2 regions of the Glutamicibacter sp. HZAU genome follow, and region 2 is predicted to be linked to the other one. Evidence: riboswitches for the same ligand, from Rfam matches in the RefSeq annotation. Region 2 holds a riboswitch; the other holds the start of a gene.

Region 1 (7,282 bases), 370 kb from region 2:
GGTGTGGACATTCGGCAGTCCAGCGAGTCCCTGAAACTCCAGCATGCGATTTACGCGCGAGTGGCCTTGGGGCAGCTGCATATTTTCTAGGACCCGGGAACGGGGGTGCGGGTGACAGTTGTGGCAGTAGCGGGATATTTGCACACATTTACCCCGACCAGAATCAGGCAAATATGGTCGTGTGCCCATAGGCATCCGGGGCAGCTTTTCCTAATATTGGCAGGATGATCGATCTTTGCGCCCGAATTCCGTGGCGGCACGGAGGCATCTAGCCCAACGGGCAAAGCCTTGAGCAGCTTTGCCGACAGAGCTGGTCCGCCGATTCTGCCGCCGTGGGCCAGGCGCAGAGCACTACCGTTATTGGCAAAGGAGCCAACCCGCCGTGTATGAACTGCTTGTTCTGCTGATCCTTGTCGTGGCCATCGTGATGGTCACGGCACGCTTGAAGATCAGCCCATTCCTCGCCCTCATTGGCGCCGCCATCTTGGCCGCTTTCGCCTACCGGATTCCGTTGGCCGATGTGGCCTCGACGGTCACCACGGCCTTCGGCAGCACCATGGGCAACATCGGTCTGGTGATCCTGTTCGGAACAATGATTGGCGTCATCCTGGAGAAATCCGGCGCCGCGATCTCCATGGCAGATGCGCTGATCAAGGTGCTGGGCACGCGGTTCCCCAACCTGACGCTCTCAATCATCGGCTACATCGTTTCCATTCCCGTCTTCTGCGACTCCGGGTACGTGGTGCTCAACTCGCTGCGCAAAGCCATCACCCTGCGCACCGGAGTTTCCGCGCTGGCGACATCCATCGCATTGATGACCGGCCTGTACGCAACCCACACCATGGTGCCTCCGACTCCGGGACCGCTGGCCGCAGCCGAGAGCATCGGCGTTGCCGACAACCTGGGCCTGATCATCGCAGTCGGCTTGCCAGTTGCCGCCATCTCGGCGCTGGCCGGCTTGGCCTACGCCAGCCGTTTCAACAAGTCCAAGTGGACTCCGCTGCCCAGTGAAGGCGAAGACGACCTCTCCGAACTCGACTACGAGCAGCTGCGCGCAAGCTTCGGCAAATTGCCCCACCCGGCGTTGGCCTTCATGCCGATCCTGGTTCCGCTCGTGCTGATCTGCGCCGCCTCCATTGCGAAGCTGCCTTCGCTCCCGTTCGGCGAGGGCATCGCCCTGGAAATCCTTTCCTTCATCGGTACTCCGGTGATCGCGCTGATTTTCGGCTTGATCTCCTCAACCTTCCTGCTCAGCGGCGACAGCAAGCTGTCGGTCTTCAACGAGCAGATGCATGAAGCCGTGCGCACCGCTGCCCCGATCTTGCTGATCACCGGCGCCGGTGCCGGTTTCGGCGCGGTGCTGGCGGCCTCGGATCTGACCACAATTCTTTCGGATTCGCTCAGCGGCCTGGGCTTGGGCCTGGCGGTGCCGTTCCTGATCGCCGCTGCGCTGAAGTCCGCGCAGGGTTCCTCCACCGTGTCCATGGTGACCACCTCCGCGCTGGTCGCGCCGATGCTCGGCTCCTTGGGCCTGGGCTCGGAACTGGGCATGGTGCTCACGGTACTGGCCGTCGGTGCCGGTGCGATGGTTGTCTCGCACGCCAACGACTCGTACTTCTGGGTCGTTTCGCAGCTCAGCCGCATTCCGGTAATTACCGCATACAAGACCTTGAGCGTGGCGACCGCCATCCAGGGTACCGCCGCCTTCCTGACGGTACTGCTCCTGGGAGCCGTACTGCTGTAGCAGGATGCTGGCCAAGTAAACAACGGATCGCACCATCTGCCGATGGTGCGATCCGTTTCTTTATGCGGCCGCAGACTGGCCGGGCTATGCCGGCTAGACGCCTCGCGCGGCCCTGTTCGCTTTTGCGGCCGAGATCATCAGCAACGTGATGACGGCGAGATAGCCGGCCCCGGTTGTGGCGAAGGCGAAACCGAACTGGCCCAGCACGCAGAGAATCGTTGCACCGGCCAGCATGGCCCAGCCGGCCCAGGTAGCCGCGGCCATCAGCGGCGCAGCCCGCCGATGCCCTGCCAGCCAGGCCTCGTCGCTGGCCAAGGTATGGCGCGTCTTGATGCCGATGGACGCATTGCGCGCGAGCTTTCCATCCCGGGCCATGGGTGCGAGGAACGCTGGCACCACAGTGATGCCCATCAACCCGAGCATGAAGGGGATGACGCCTGCTGGATCCACGTTCCACCTGTTCTGACTATTCGCCGTGAACAGCCATCCTATTCGGAGGCAGAGCAGTTCCCGAGTTCAGATTTCGTCATGCAAGTGTCATACGAAGGCCGCGCTGCCATCGATCAGGCAGGCAGGAGGCTCGAAGATGACGTATTTTGTCCTGCCGTTCCCTCGTATGACAGTGCCCTTCCAAGACTGCTGCCGGCAGTGGTTGACTCGGAGCACAACCCATCCAGAGCGGCTGAGAGACCTGGCTCCGCGACGCCGCAGTAAGCCTGCATCCGGCAGGTAGTGCTAACGCCAGGATCGATGGAATCGCAGGGATCCTGCGTCCTTCGGAACCTGCAACGCAAGGGAGAAGAAGATGACCGTACAAAGCACTGGACTACGCCGAGTTCCCTACTACGGGAACGCCAGCGAAACCGAGCTGGAACAGTGGCGCGCAGTTGCCCAACAGGTGGGAGGCACGCTCGCCAAGGACGCCCTGGAACGCGACCGCAAGAACCAGCAGCCATTCGCCGAAGTGCAGCTGCTGCGCGAGGCCGGCTTGCTGAACCTCCTGGTGCCTGCGGAATACGGCGGAGCAGGAGCCCACTGGGAAACCGCCTTCGAGGTGGTCCGCATCCTGGCCGCGGCCGATGGCTCCATCGCGCAACTACTGGCCTACCACTACATCAATCAGTCCAGCATTGCCTTCTATGCTCCGGCGGAGGCGCAAGGCAAGTGGTGGCTACGCACCGTGGAAGGCGGCTGGCTCTGGGGCGATTCGGTTAATCCGGTTGACCCGGATCTGACGCTGAGCGTCGAAGGGGATGGGTACCGGCTGAACGGGGCCAAGCGGTTCTCCACCGGTTCCGGTGTTGGCGAGGTCATCGTCATCAACGCACTGGTCCAGGGCGGGGAATACGACGGGCAGATTCTCGCCTTCGTGCTGCCGCGCGACATCGAAGGACTGGAAATCGTTGACGACTGGGACTACCTGGGCCAGCGGCTCAGCGCCTCGAACTCGCTGAAGTACCACAACGTCAGGCTTGAAGCCGAGGACTTGCTCGGTTTCGTCACCGACGAACCAGTGTCCACCTTGCTCACCCCGGGGATCCAGCTGGCATTCGCCAACTTCTACCTGGGCATCGCCGAAGGAGCGCTGCAGCGCGGCAAGCAGATCCTGCTGGGCCGCAAGAATGCCTGGCTGTTCTCGCAGGCCGACACCTACGCCCAAGACCCGATTTTCCAGCGCACCGTCGGGGAGCTCAAGGCCCGCACCGCCGCAGTGGCTGCACTGACCGAGAAACTCGGCCGGAAATTCGATGCGCTGCTGTCCAAGGCCGGGGACGTCACCCAGCCCGAGCGGGCCGCGCTGGCAGTGGAAATCGCCGAAGCCAAGGTGGTCTCCACCGAGGTGGGCGTCGAGGTGGCGAACCGGATCTTCGAAGTGACCGGATCATCCTCGACCGCGAGCTCGGTGGGCCTGGATTTGTATTGGCGCAACGTGCGTACCCACTCGCTGCATGACCCGGTGGACTACAAGAAGATCGAGGTCGGCGCGTACTTCCTGCGCGGAGAATCCCAGCCGCTCTCGCTCTACACCTAGAATTTCGAACGGATTGGATTCAACGATGACTGTACTTGCAACTGGCACTCGGCTTGCAGGGCTCAAAGCCCGTTTTGCCCCGCTCTTCGCGGACATCGCGCAGGGCGCTGCCGAACGCGACCGCACCGGAGAATTGCCCTACCAAGCGGTGGCCGACCTGGCGGCCGCCGGCTTCGGCGCCGTCCGGGTTCCGGAATCGCACGGCGGGGCCGGGGCGACCCTGCCTGAGCTCTTCGAGCTGTTCGTGGATCTTGCGGCCGCTGATTCCAATATCGCCCAGGCGCTGCGCGCGCACTTCGCCTTCGTCGAGGATCGGCTGGTGGCCGCCGAAGGCCCGGGGCGCGACAAGTGGCTGGCCCGCTTCGCCGCCGGAGAACTGGTGGGCAACTCGTGGACCGAGGTTGGAACCGTGAAGGTCGGGGACGTGATCACCAAGGTCACCCCGGACGGCGAGGGCGGCTTCAAGATCAATGGAACCAAGTACTATTCCACCGGCTCAATTTTCGCTGACTGGCTGGACACCTATGCCGAGCGCACCGACACCGGCAAGCGCGTGATCGCCGCGGTCAACCGCCACCAGCCCGGTGTCGAGCTGGCCGATGACTGGGATGGCTTCGGCCAGCGCACCACGGGTACCGGAACCTCCACCTTCACCGATGCGGTGGTGGCCGAGGAGGACCTGATCGACTTCGATACCCGTTTCAAGTACCAGACCGCGTTCTACCAGCAGGTGCTGCTGGCGGTCCTGGCCGGCTCCGCCAAAGCGGCAGAACGGGACTTCGCCGCCGAGCTGAAGGCGCGCAAGCGGACCTTCAGCCATGCCGCAGCCAATGTGGCGGCCGAAGACCCGCAGCTGCTGCAGGTGATCGGCGAGGTCTCCGCTGCATCCTTCGCCGCCGCGGCAACGGTTCAACGCGTTTCGGTGGCGTTGCAGGGAGCCTACGAAACAGCGCTGGCGCTGCACACCGGCCAGGCGAGCGCAGAAGAGGACGAAGCGGCCAATGATGCGGCCGAGTTGGCCAGCGCGCAGGCGCAGGTGGTGCTGACCCCGCTGGTGCTCAATGCCATCACCCATGCCTTCGATGCGCTGGCTGCCAGCGCGACGAGCGTTTCCAAGAACCTTGATCGGCACTGGCGCAATGCCCGGACCGCTGGCAACCACAATCCCTGGGTCTTCAAGGCGCGGTTGATCGGCGACCTGGCGGTCAACGGCACCGAGCTTCCACGCGTGTGGGCGATCGGCGCCTCGAAGTAGCTTCCATTTCCGTAGCAGGCCCAGCATTCTTTGCCGATGCTGGGCCTGTTGTTTTGCGCCTGCAGAATCGCCCGCTGGCTAGACTGTGTGGGTGATCAATTACACCCTGCGCCAGCTGCAGTATTTCGTCGCCGTCGCAGAACTGGGGTCCATTTCGGCTGCAGCGAAGCAGTGCCATATTTCCCGGGCCGCCATGTCGCAGTCGATGGACGAGCTGGAGCGCGCCGTCGGCTCCCAGCTGCTGGTGCGACGCCGGGCGCGCGGGGTGGTGCTCACCGCTGTCGGCACCGACTTCCTGCTGGATTCGCGGGCGCTGGTGCGCCATGCCGAAGAGGTGCAGGACCTGATCGTCGAGCGCCAGACCAAGCTCTCGGGCCCGCTGGTGATCGGCTGCTATTCCTCGCTGGCAGCGTTCTGGATCCCGGTGATCTGCGAACGCTTCACCAATGTCCACCCGGACCTGCAGGTGACCTTGGTGGAAGGCGATGGCGCCGAGCTGCAAGAACGCATGCTCAAGGGCCACCTGGATGCGGTGCTCACCCATACCCGCCACCTGCTGTCGCAGGTATCCTGGCGCCGCGTAATGTCGGGCCGCCCGTATGTGCTGGTGGGCGGCAACCACCGGCTGGCGGACCGAACCTCTGTTGCGCTCGCCGAGCTGGCCGATGACGATTTCGTTTCACTGGATATTCCCACGGTGCGCGATAACCAGCTGGTGAACCTGCGCATGTCGGGCCTTGATCCGAAGGTGCGCTGGAGTTCGCAGAGCTTCGAGGCGGTGCGCGGGATGGTGGCCCGGGGTCTGGGCTACACCGTGCTGGTGCAGCGTCCGCCGGTCAACCTGAGCTACGACGGGTTGCCGCTGTCGGCGCTGGAGATCGAAGGCGAGGTCGGGGTCAGCGACATCTGCGTGGCCTATACCGCCTCGGAACGCCTGAGCCTGCGGCTGCGCGCGTTCCTGGATTTCTGCGAGGAAACCGGGGCAGAGAAAGAACGCGGGGCCGGCTGTAACCCGTAGGTTCCAACCGGCCCCGCGCTCCAACCAGCCGGGAGGCTAGTGGCTCATTTCCTCGGCTTCGAGGTCCGCGTCGCGGCCTTCCTTGATGCCGTGCATGGCCAGCGCGGCGACGATGAACGCGGCCGCCCAGACGCCGCCGGCGATCCACAGCGAGCCGCCGCCCAGCAGCACCAGGCCGGCAACGATCATCGGGGTGAAGCCTGCGCCCACGGTGGAGGAGAGCTGGTAGACCAGCGAGGCACCGGTGTAGCGGATGCGGGTGGGGAACAGCTCGGCGGTGAATGCGCCGAACGGCCCGAAGATGAACGCCTGGATGATGCCGTTGGCCACGAACAGGGCGATGGCGAACAGCCACAGCTGGCCCAGTTCCAGCATCCACATGATCGGCAGGGCGGCGATGGCGCCGGCGAGGATGCCGACCATCATGACCGGGCGGCGGCCCAGCTTGTCGGAGTAGCGCGAGGATACCCAGATGCCCACCACGGTCAGTGCGGCACCGATGGCCTTGATGTTCAGCACCGCCGTGCGGTCCATTCCGACTTCCTCGACCACGTAGGAGATGGCCCAGACGGTCATCAACCCCTGCACGGTGTAGGAGCTCATGCCCACCAGGGTTCCGCGGATGACCGACTTCGGGTTCTGCGCGAAGACCGGCTGGGGTGCGGTGGTGGCGCGTGGCGACGCTGGCGGCAGGGCGCCGCGGTCGCCGGGGCCGATGATGGAGATCGGGGCCTTGCCAGCTGGCAGGGTGAACATGCCGAAGATGGCCAGCGACGCCAGGTCGATGGTGTGATCCGAATGCAGGTGGGTGAGGAAGATGCCGCGAAGGTTAGCCGGGGTGAATCCCGCTTTCATCAGCTGGTTGCCCACGCCGGTTCCGGCATCCACCAGATAGACGCTGTCGCCCACGATGACGGCGGTGGAAATTCCTGCGCGCTTTCCGGCGTTCTCGCCGGTCCACCAGCGCGGACCGCCGGCGGTGCCCAGCGTCACGACGCGGGGATTGAGATTGGCGGAGGCCATGGAATGCGCCCTTTCTTTCGTTCAAGTGCTGCAATCAATTCTTATGCGCTGGATCACATCCGTAAAACTGTTTTTATCAACCAGCTAAATAGGTTTCACCGATGATTGGTTGGGTATGCTCATAGCATCGACGTACACCAAGGAGGGTCATGTCCGAGCCAGAACGCAGCCGGATCTCACGCTGGCTGCTGCCCGAGGGCAGCGAGCCCG
Region 2 (7,282 bases):
GCTATCGATAGCAGGGCATCGGTGATTTTTCCGAAGACGGCCAGCAGCACGATGGTCATGATCAGGCGGTCTAGGCGGCCATTGTTCTGCGAATCGGTGAGCAGGAAGCCCAAGCCCATCGACGCTCCGAGCAGTTCAGCCGCGACCAGGAAGAGCCACGCTTGGGCCAGTGCCAAGCGCAGTCCGGAGAAGATGGAAGGGACTACCGCGGGGAGCTGGACTGTGCGCAGCAGCTTCAGTCCCTTCAAACCGAAGGAGCGAGCGGCCTCGATCAGGTGGGCATCGACATGGCGCAATGCCAAGGCGACGGTGGTGAAGACCGGGAAGAACGCGCCGATGATCACGAGCGTGACCTTGGAATCTTCGCCCATTTTCATCCAGAGCACCAGCAACGGAACCCAAGCCAGCGAAGGGACGGCGCGCAGGGCGCTGATGCTCAGGCCCAGAAACGCATCTGCCAATTTGGACAGGCCGACGAGGGCGCCCAGCGCCAGGCCGAGCAGGGAACCAAAGGCGAAGCCCAGCAGTACACGCTGGGTGGAAATGCCGATGTGCTTACCAAGATCGCCATCTTCGAGGAGCTCAAAGGCGGCGGCAACGACCGAGCCTGGAGTCGGCAGCGTCCACGGGGCAACGATGCCGCTCACCGTGACGAATTGCCAGACAGCCACGGTGGCCAGAGGCAGGATCAGCGCAAGCAACCATTTGGGTGCGCGCAGGATCGTTGCGGCGATGCCTGTCTTGTGCTTGGCAGGTGTCGGATTTTCGCGGGTATCAGCCGCGTTTGCGGTGCTCATCGCTGTTTACTCTCCGGAGATCTTCGTTGCATCTGCCTTGAGGGCAAACTGGTCGTCAACGAGGGTTGCTAGTGCTTCATCTACGGATTCCTGCTTGGAAACATCGCCGCTGGCGACCAGGGTGGGGCCAATGTTGCTCAGCACTCCGGTGAATTTGGCGTCGGGAACCGCCGGAACGTCCAGATTGGAGCGTTCCTCGATCACGGTCTTGGCAACTTCTGGTTCGAGCCCTGCAACGTCGGCCAGGATCTCAGCGGTTTCCCCAGGGTTTTCGGCCGCCCAGCCGCGAGCCTTCTCATAGGCGTCGACCACGAGCTGGGCCAGTTCGGGGCTCTGCTTGATGAAGTCTTCGCGAGCGTTCAGCGCACCGTAGGTGTTGAAGTCCAGGTTCCGGTAAACCAGCTGCGCGCCGTCTTCTTCGGCGGCTGCCATGATTGGATCCAGTCCGCTCCAGGCATCGACCGAACCGTTGACCAGTGCGGTGCGGCCATCGGCATGCTGCAGGTTCTGCAGCTTGATGTCGTCTTCGCTCAGTCCCGCGGTGTCCAGAGCCTGGAGCAGGAAGAAGTATGGATCGGTGCCCTTGGTGGCGGCCACGGTCTTCCCTGCCAGGTCTTCAACGGATTCGATCTTTGAATCCTTGTCCACTACCAGGGCTGCCCATTCCGGCTGGGAGTACAGGGCGACGGTCTTGATTGGTGCACCGTTGGAACGGTTCAGCAACGCTGCGGAACCGGCGGTGGAACCGACGTCAATCGCACCGGCGCGAAGCGCCTCATTGGCCTTGTTGGAACCTGCGGACTGGATCCACTCGACGTCAACGCCCTGTTCCTTGGCGGCCGCATCCAGCCACCCCTTTTCCTTGAGCACCAGGCTCAGCGGGTTGTACGTGGCAAAGTCGATGGACAAGGTCTGATCACCGGAGTCGGCAGTAGCGTTTTCGCCAGCGCAGCCGGTCAGGGCAACTGCGCCCATGAGCAAAGCGGCGGCGGACAGAGCGGTGCGGCGGGAGAAGCGGTTCAAGAGCATGGAGAATCCTAGAATTATGCGTGCAAGCGGATGGACGATAGGGCAAAGAGCAAGGATCGCCGAGGATCCAATGCGTTCCCTGGATTAATGGTTGGTTGGGTCGACGCCGAGCAGGCGCAGCAGGTGCAGGCGATCGGCAACGAACTTCTCGTCCGTGTGCCGGCGCGGTTGCCCGGCGGAGATCGCTAGGTCTTCGATGACACCAGCCGCGCCGTTCCCGGTGCTGCGTCCCAAGACGATAACGCGGTCAGCCAAGGTCAAAGCCTCGTCCACGTCATGGGTCACCATGAGTACCGTGGTGGGGAATGATGCGTGAATTGAGAGCAGCAAATCCTGCATCTTCAGGCGGGTCAGGGCATCGAGTGCGCCGAAGGGCTCATCGAGAAGCAATACGCCCGGGCGGCGGGCCAGCGCGCGAGCCAGCGAAACACGCTGGGCCATGCCGCCGGAAATCTCCCGCGGGCGCAGGCTGGCTGCATGGCTCAGCCCGGTCAGCTCGATCAGCTCATCAATCAGCGCGTCGCCAGAGGCCTTCTCGGTTCCTGGGGCCAGACCCAGCGCAATGTTCTCGCGCACCGATCGCCACGGCAGCAGCCGTGGTTCCTGGAAAGCAACGGCGCATAGCTCGTTGATGCCGTTGACCTCGTGGGTGCCTGTGCGGATGTCACCGGTGGAGGGGTGGTCCAACCCGGAGACCGAACGCAGCAGCGTGGATTTTCCGCAGCCGCTGGCGCCTAGGATCGCGAGGACTTGGCCGGCTGGAATGTGCAAGTTGATGTCGGCCAGCACGGTGCGGCTTTCCTTCTTTGTGGTGAAGGTCCGCGACACGTTGCTGAATTGGACGTCCAGTGCGGTTGAGGTGGTTGAAGTTGCCTCGGGCGCTGCAATGGTAAGAGCCATATCAATCTCCATCGGTCCTGGCGGTAGCACCGGCCTGCGGAGCCAGAGCTCCGAAGGTGGTTGCTGCGGCGTCAAAGAGCCAGATCTCTCGGCCGCTCGGGATGGTTACCCCTCTATTACAGCGAGTCGAACGATTTGGACGCAAATCTTGCGTAACATGAAAAAATCTTCGACACCTGCGTCACATTGCCCAGAAATTTCGTTATTTATTTTACCTAGGACCGGTTTGATCGACAGCATGCCAATCCTTGCAACTCATCTTCGATGGGACGGGGATTAGGCTGTGGGATTTGAGCATAGGCCCTTCCAAATCTGAGGCGAAATATGACTTCGCGGCTTGGAAGCGCCGGATTATTACCGTTACAAATGAATCACGACCCATCCAGAGCGGCTGAGAGATCTGGCTCCACGACGCCGCAGCAACCACCCGAAGAGCGGGACGGTGCTACTGCCAGGACCGATGGAAAGAATTGAGAACCCTGATGCCTATTGGCGAATCACCGAATGCCCCAGGGCTGGACTTCAACCAGCTCAGTGATCCTTCGCAAGCCAGCGCTCTGGAACTGGACGAGTTCGAGGAGCAGCTGCCCACGCGGCAGCTGCTGAAGATCACTCCCGGTCCCGGTGCGGATGAGCAGTACGACCGGCTGGCCGAAATCTTCCGCCCGGTCTTCGCCCAGATCGCCGCGACCGCCAAGGACCGCGACCTGAACCGCGTGCTTCCCTTCGAGCAGGTAGGCCTGCTGAACCGCGAGCGCTTCGGCGCGCTGCGCCTTCCCGTGGCCGACGGCGGCTACGGTGCGCGGCTGGTGGATGTCTTCCGCCTGCTCATCGAGCTCTCCGAGGCCGACTCCCATGTAGGCCAGCTGTGGCGCGCGCATATCGCTTTTGTCGAGAATGTGCTGGCACTGGAAGACGAGGCGCTGCGCAAGAAGTGGGTGGCCCGCATCGCCGCCGGGCAGATTGTCGGCAACGCCTACACCGAGCGCGGCGGCAACGCCCTGGGCACCTTGAATACGAAGGCCAGCTTCGTGGACGGGCGCTGGGTAGTCGACGGCGAGAAGTACTACTGCACCGGCACCATCTTTGCCGACTGGACCACTGTTGCGGTGGCCCACCCTGAGCTTGCCGGACGCCAGATCGCGGTGGTGTCCACCCAGCGCAGCGGCGTCAAGATCCTCGATGACTGGGACGGATTCGGCCAGGGCCTGACCGGAACCGGCACCACCGAATTCCATCAGGTCCCGGTGGACTGCTTCATGCCGCAGCAGCGCAATGACTCCGAAGCGGCGATCTTCCAGCTGGTGCTCATGTCCGTGCAGGCAGGCATCGCCCGCGCCGCGCTGAACGACCTGCGCAGCGCGGTGCAGGCACGCACCCGCATCTTCACCACCGGAACCGGGGTGCCGGTATACCAGGAACCCCAGGTCCTGCAGCTGGTGGGGGAGGTGTCCGCGGAATCCTTCGCCGCCGACTCGGTGGTGATCGGCGCGGTACTCGAAGTCGAAGCGGCCCTGGGCGATCCGGGACTGAACGACGAGGAACGCTACGCGGTCTGCGAGCTGGCAGCCAACCGTGCGCAAACCGTGGTGCAGCCGCTGGCCATCGGCGTAACGAGCAAGCTCTTCGACGGGCTGGGGGCCTCGTCCACGAGAAGCGGCTGCAACCTTGACCGGCACTGGCGCAATGCGCGCACCATCGCCACGCACAACCCGGCGATCTACAAGGCGCGCATCGTCGGGGACTACGAGATCAACGGCGTCCAGCCGCAGCGGCTGTCCGTCACCGGCGAAGATTCGACCCAGCGGGCCTGAGAGCCCGCGACGCAAACCAGGAACTTTCCATGAATATCGACCTAATGGGGGCAAAGGCATGAGCGAGAACAAGCGCGAGATCCTATTCAACGCATTCGACATGAACTGCGTGGTGCACCAGTCGCCAGGCCTGTGGCGCCACCCGGAGGACAAGGCCTCGACCTACAACACCCTGGGCTACTGGACGCACCTGGCCAAGGTGCTGGAGAAGGGCAAGTTCGACGGCCTGTTCCTCGCCGATGTGCTGGGCACCTACGACGTGTACAAGGGCAACAACATCACCCCGCTGACCTCCGGCGCCCAGGCGCCGGTCAACGACCCGATGATGCTGGTCTCGGCCATGGCCGCCGTGACCGAGAACCTCGGCTTCGGCGTCACCGCGGGTACCGCCTATGAGCACCCGTACGCCTTCGCCCGCCGCCTGGCCACCCTGGACCACCTGACCAACGGCCGCGTCGGCTGGAACGTGGTCACCGGGTACCTGCCATCGGCTGCCCGCAATATGGGCCAGGAAGACCAGATGGAGCACGACGAGCGCTACAACCACGCCGATGAGTACCTCGAAGTGGTCTACAAGCTGCTCGAAGGCTCGTGGGAAGACGACGCGGTGCAGAACAACAAGGAAACCGGCATCTACACCGATCCGGCCAAGGTGCACCCGATTGAGCACGAAGGCAAGTACTTCAAGGTCCCGGGCATCGCCATCACCGAGCCGTCGAAGCAGCGCACCCCGGTGATCTACCAGGCCGGCGCCTCCAAGCGCGGCACCGAATTCGCCGCGTCGAACGCCGAAGCCATCTTCGTCACCTGCCCAACCCGCGAACTGCTCAAGGAAGCTGTCACCAAGATCCGCGATGCCGCTGAAGCGGCTGGCCGCGGCCGCTACGACATCAAGGTCTTCGCCATGCAGACCATCATCACCGCCGAAACCTCGGAACTGGCCCAGGCGAAGTTCGAGGACTACCGTTCCTACGTGGATACCGAGGGCTCGCTGGCGCTGCTGTCGGGCTGGACCGGCATCGACATGTCTGTCTACGGACCGGACGATGTCATTGGCGATGACGTGAAGTCCAACGCCATCCAGTCCTCGGTGGAAACCTTTAAGAAGGCCAGCGGCGATACCGGAAAGCCATGGACCATCCGCCAGCTGGCCGAATGGATCGGCGTGGGCGGCTTCGGCCCGGTCTCCGTCGGCTCGGGTGCCGAGGTTGCCGAGAAGCTCATCGACTGGGTGGAATACACCGACGTGGACGGCTTCAACCTCGCCTATGCTGTCACCCCTGGCACCTTCGAGGACATCGTCGAGTACGTGGTTCCCGAGCTGCAGGCCCGCGGGGTCTACAAGACCGAGTACACCGAGGGCACGTTGCGCAACAAGCTGTTCGGCGCCGGCGACCGGGTGAAGGACACCCACCGTGCAGCCAAGTACAAGATCGTCAACCGGATGGCCGCGCAGGCCTGAGCATCCGGCTAGATAGCGCAATCGGCGGCGGCCTGCGGCAACTTCGCAAGAATGTTGCCGCAGGCCGCCGTTTTCACTGCGTGCCTACTTGATCGGCTCCAGCACCATGGCCGAACCGCCGCCGCGCCTGGTGGGCTCGGCCGCTGCCGTGAGCGTGCCATCGGCCGCGATCTCCACGGCTTCGACGGCGCCGATTTCAGCCTGCGGGGTGAAGGAATCGCCAGCCGGCGTGAGCTTGTGGCCAAAGGCCTCAAGCGCAGGACCATAGGTTTCGATGAACTCGGGTTCGGCGGTGACCGCGGCCGTATTGCGCTGAGATGCCCGCGGCGCGGCGATGGCTTCGCTGATGCTCATGCCCAAGTCGATGCGGTTCACGAGGGTCTGCAGCACCGTGGTGATGATGGTTGAACCGCCCGGGGAACCGATGGCCAGCACCGGTTCGCCCTCCTGCAGGACAATGGTGGGCGCCATCGAGGAGCGCGGGCGCTTGCCCGGCTCGATGCGGTTCGGATCCTGCGGATCATAGACCGTGGAAAAATCGGTCAGCTCATTGTTCAGCAGGAATCCGCGGCCGGGAACCACCATGCCCGAGCCGCCGGTCTGCTCGATGGTCAACGTGTAGGAAACGACGTTGCCCCAGCGATCCACCACCGACAGGTGGGTGGTGGAGATGTTTTCCGTGTCCCGCTCTTCAACCGGCTCGCTGGTGGCAGCCGGGCACTGGCCATCATAGTTCTCGATATCGCCGGGAGCGACCGGCTTGGCCGCGGCCTGGTCCGGATTGATGGCGCACGCCCGATCCGCACCGAACAGCTTGTCGGTCAGGGTCTGGGTCGGAACATCGGCGAAAGCCGGGTCGCCGACGAACTTGCCGCGATCAGCGTAGGCAAGAGCAGTTGCCTCGAAATAATGGTGCAACGCATCGGCTTCGTCCATGGCCGCCACGTCGAACTGGCCCAGGATGTTCAGCGATTCGCCGATGGTGGTTCCTCCGCTGGAAGATGGAGCCATGCAGAAGACATCGTAGCCCCGGTAATCCACTTGCGTGGGTTCCTGCTCAACCACTTCGTAGCCGGCCAGATCGGCGGTGGACAGCTGCCCCGCGGGAACCGGGAGGCCGGTATCTGCGCTCTTTGGCGGTGCCTGCACCGTCTGGGCGATCTCGGCGGCCAAGTCTCCCGCATAGAACCCGTCGAGGCCTTGCTTGGCCAGCATCCGGTAGGTGTCCGCCAGATCCGGATTCCTGAAGATGGTCCCGACCTGGGGAGCATCCCCGCCGG

What was found. Region 2 has a riboswitch for S-adenosylmethionine ahead of EKH49_RS10075 (acyl-CoA dehydrogenase family protein). Riboswitches for the same ligand answer to the same signal wherever they lie in the genome.
Region 1: linked by a shared signal. The riboswitch ahead of EKH49_RS11845 (acyl-CoA dehydrogenase family protein) and the one ahead of EKH49_RS10075 (acyl-CoA dehydrogenase family protein) in region 2 are both predicted to bind S-adenosylmethionine.

What each region holds. Positions count from the first base shown of each region.
Region 1 covers NZ_SCKZ01000006.1:441,452-448,733, forward strand. Annotated here, with positions in the region: gene EKH49_RS11830 (CdaR family transcriptional regulator) at 1-90, shown strand, start outside; gene EKH49_RS11835 (GntP family permease) at 383-1,744, shown strand; gene EKH49_RS11840 (SdpI family protein) at 1,838-2,194, opposite strand; SAM riboswitch class I at 2,411-2,501, shown strand; gene EKH49_RS11845 (acyl-CoA dehydrogenase family protein) at 2,550-3,776, shown strand; gene EKH49_RS11850 (acyl-CoA dehydrogenase family protein) at 3,802-5,031, shown strand; gene EKH49_RS11855 (LysR family transcriptional regulator) at 5,123-6,049, shown strand; gene EKH49_RS11860 (MFS transporter) at 6,086-7,072, opposite strand; gene EKH49_RS11865 (YidH family protein) at 7,222-7,282, shown strand, end outside.
Region 2 covers NZ_SCKZ01000006.1:74,636-81,917, reverse strand. Annotated here, with positions in the region: gene EKH49_RS10090 (ABC transporter permease) at 1-797, opposite strand, end outside; gene EKH49_RS10085 (aliphatic sulfonate ABC transporter substrate-binding protein) at 804-1,826, opposite strand; gene EKH49_RS10080 (ABC transporter ATP-binding protein) at 1,911-2,726, opposite strand; SAM riboswitch class I at 2,732-2,834, opposite strand; SAM riboswitch class I at 3,102-3,193, shown strand; gene EKH49_RS10075 (acyl-CoA dehydrogenase family protein) at 3,209-4,540, shown strand; gene EKH49_RS10070 (LLM class flavin-dependent oxidoreductase) at 4,599-6,002, shown strand; gene ggt (gamma-glutamyltransferase) at 6,087-7,282, opposite strand, start outside.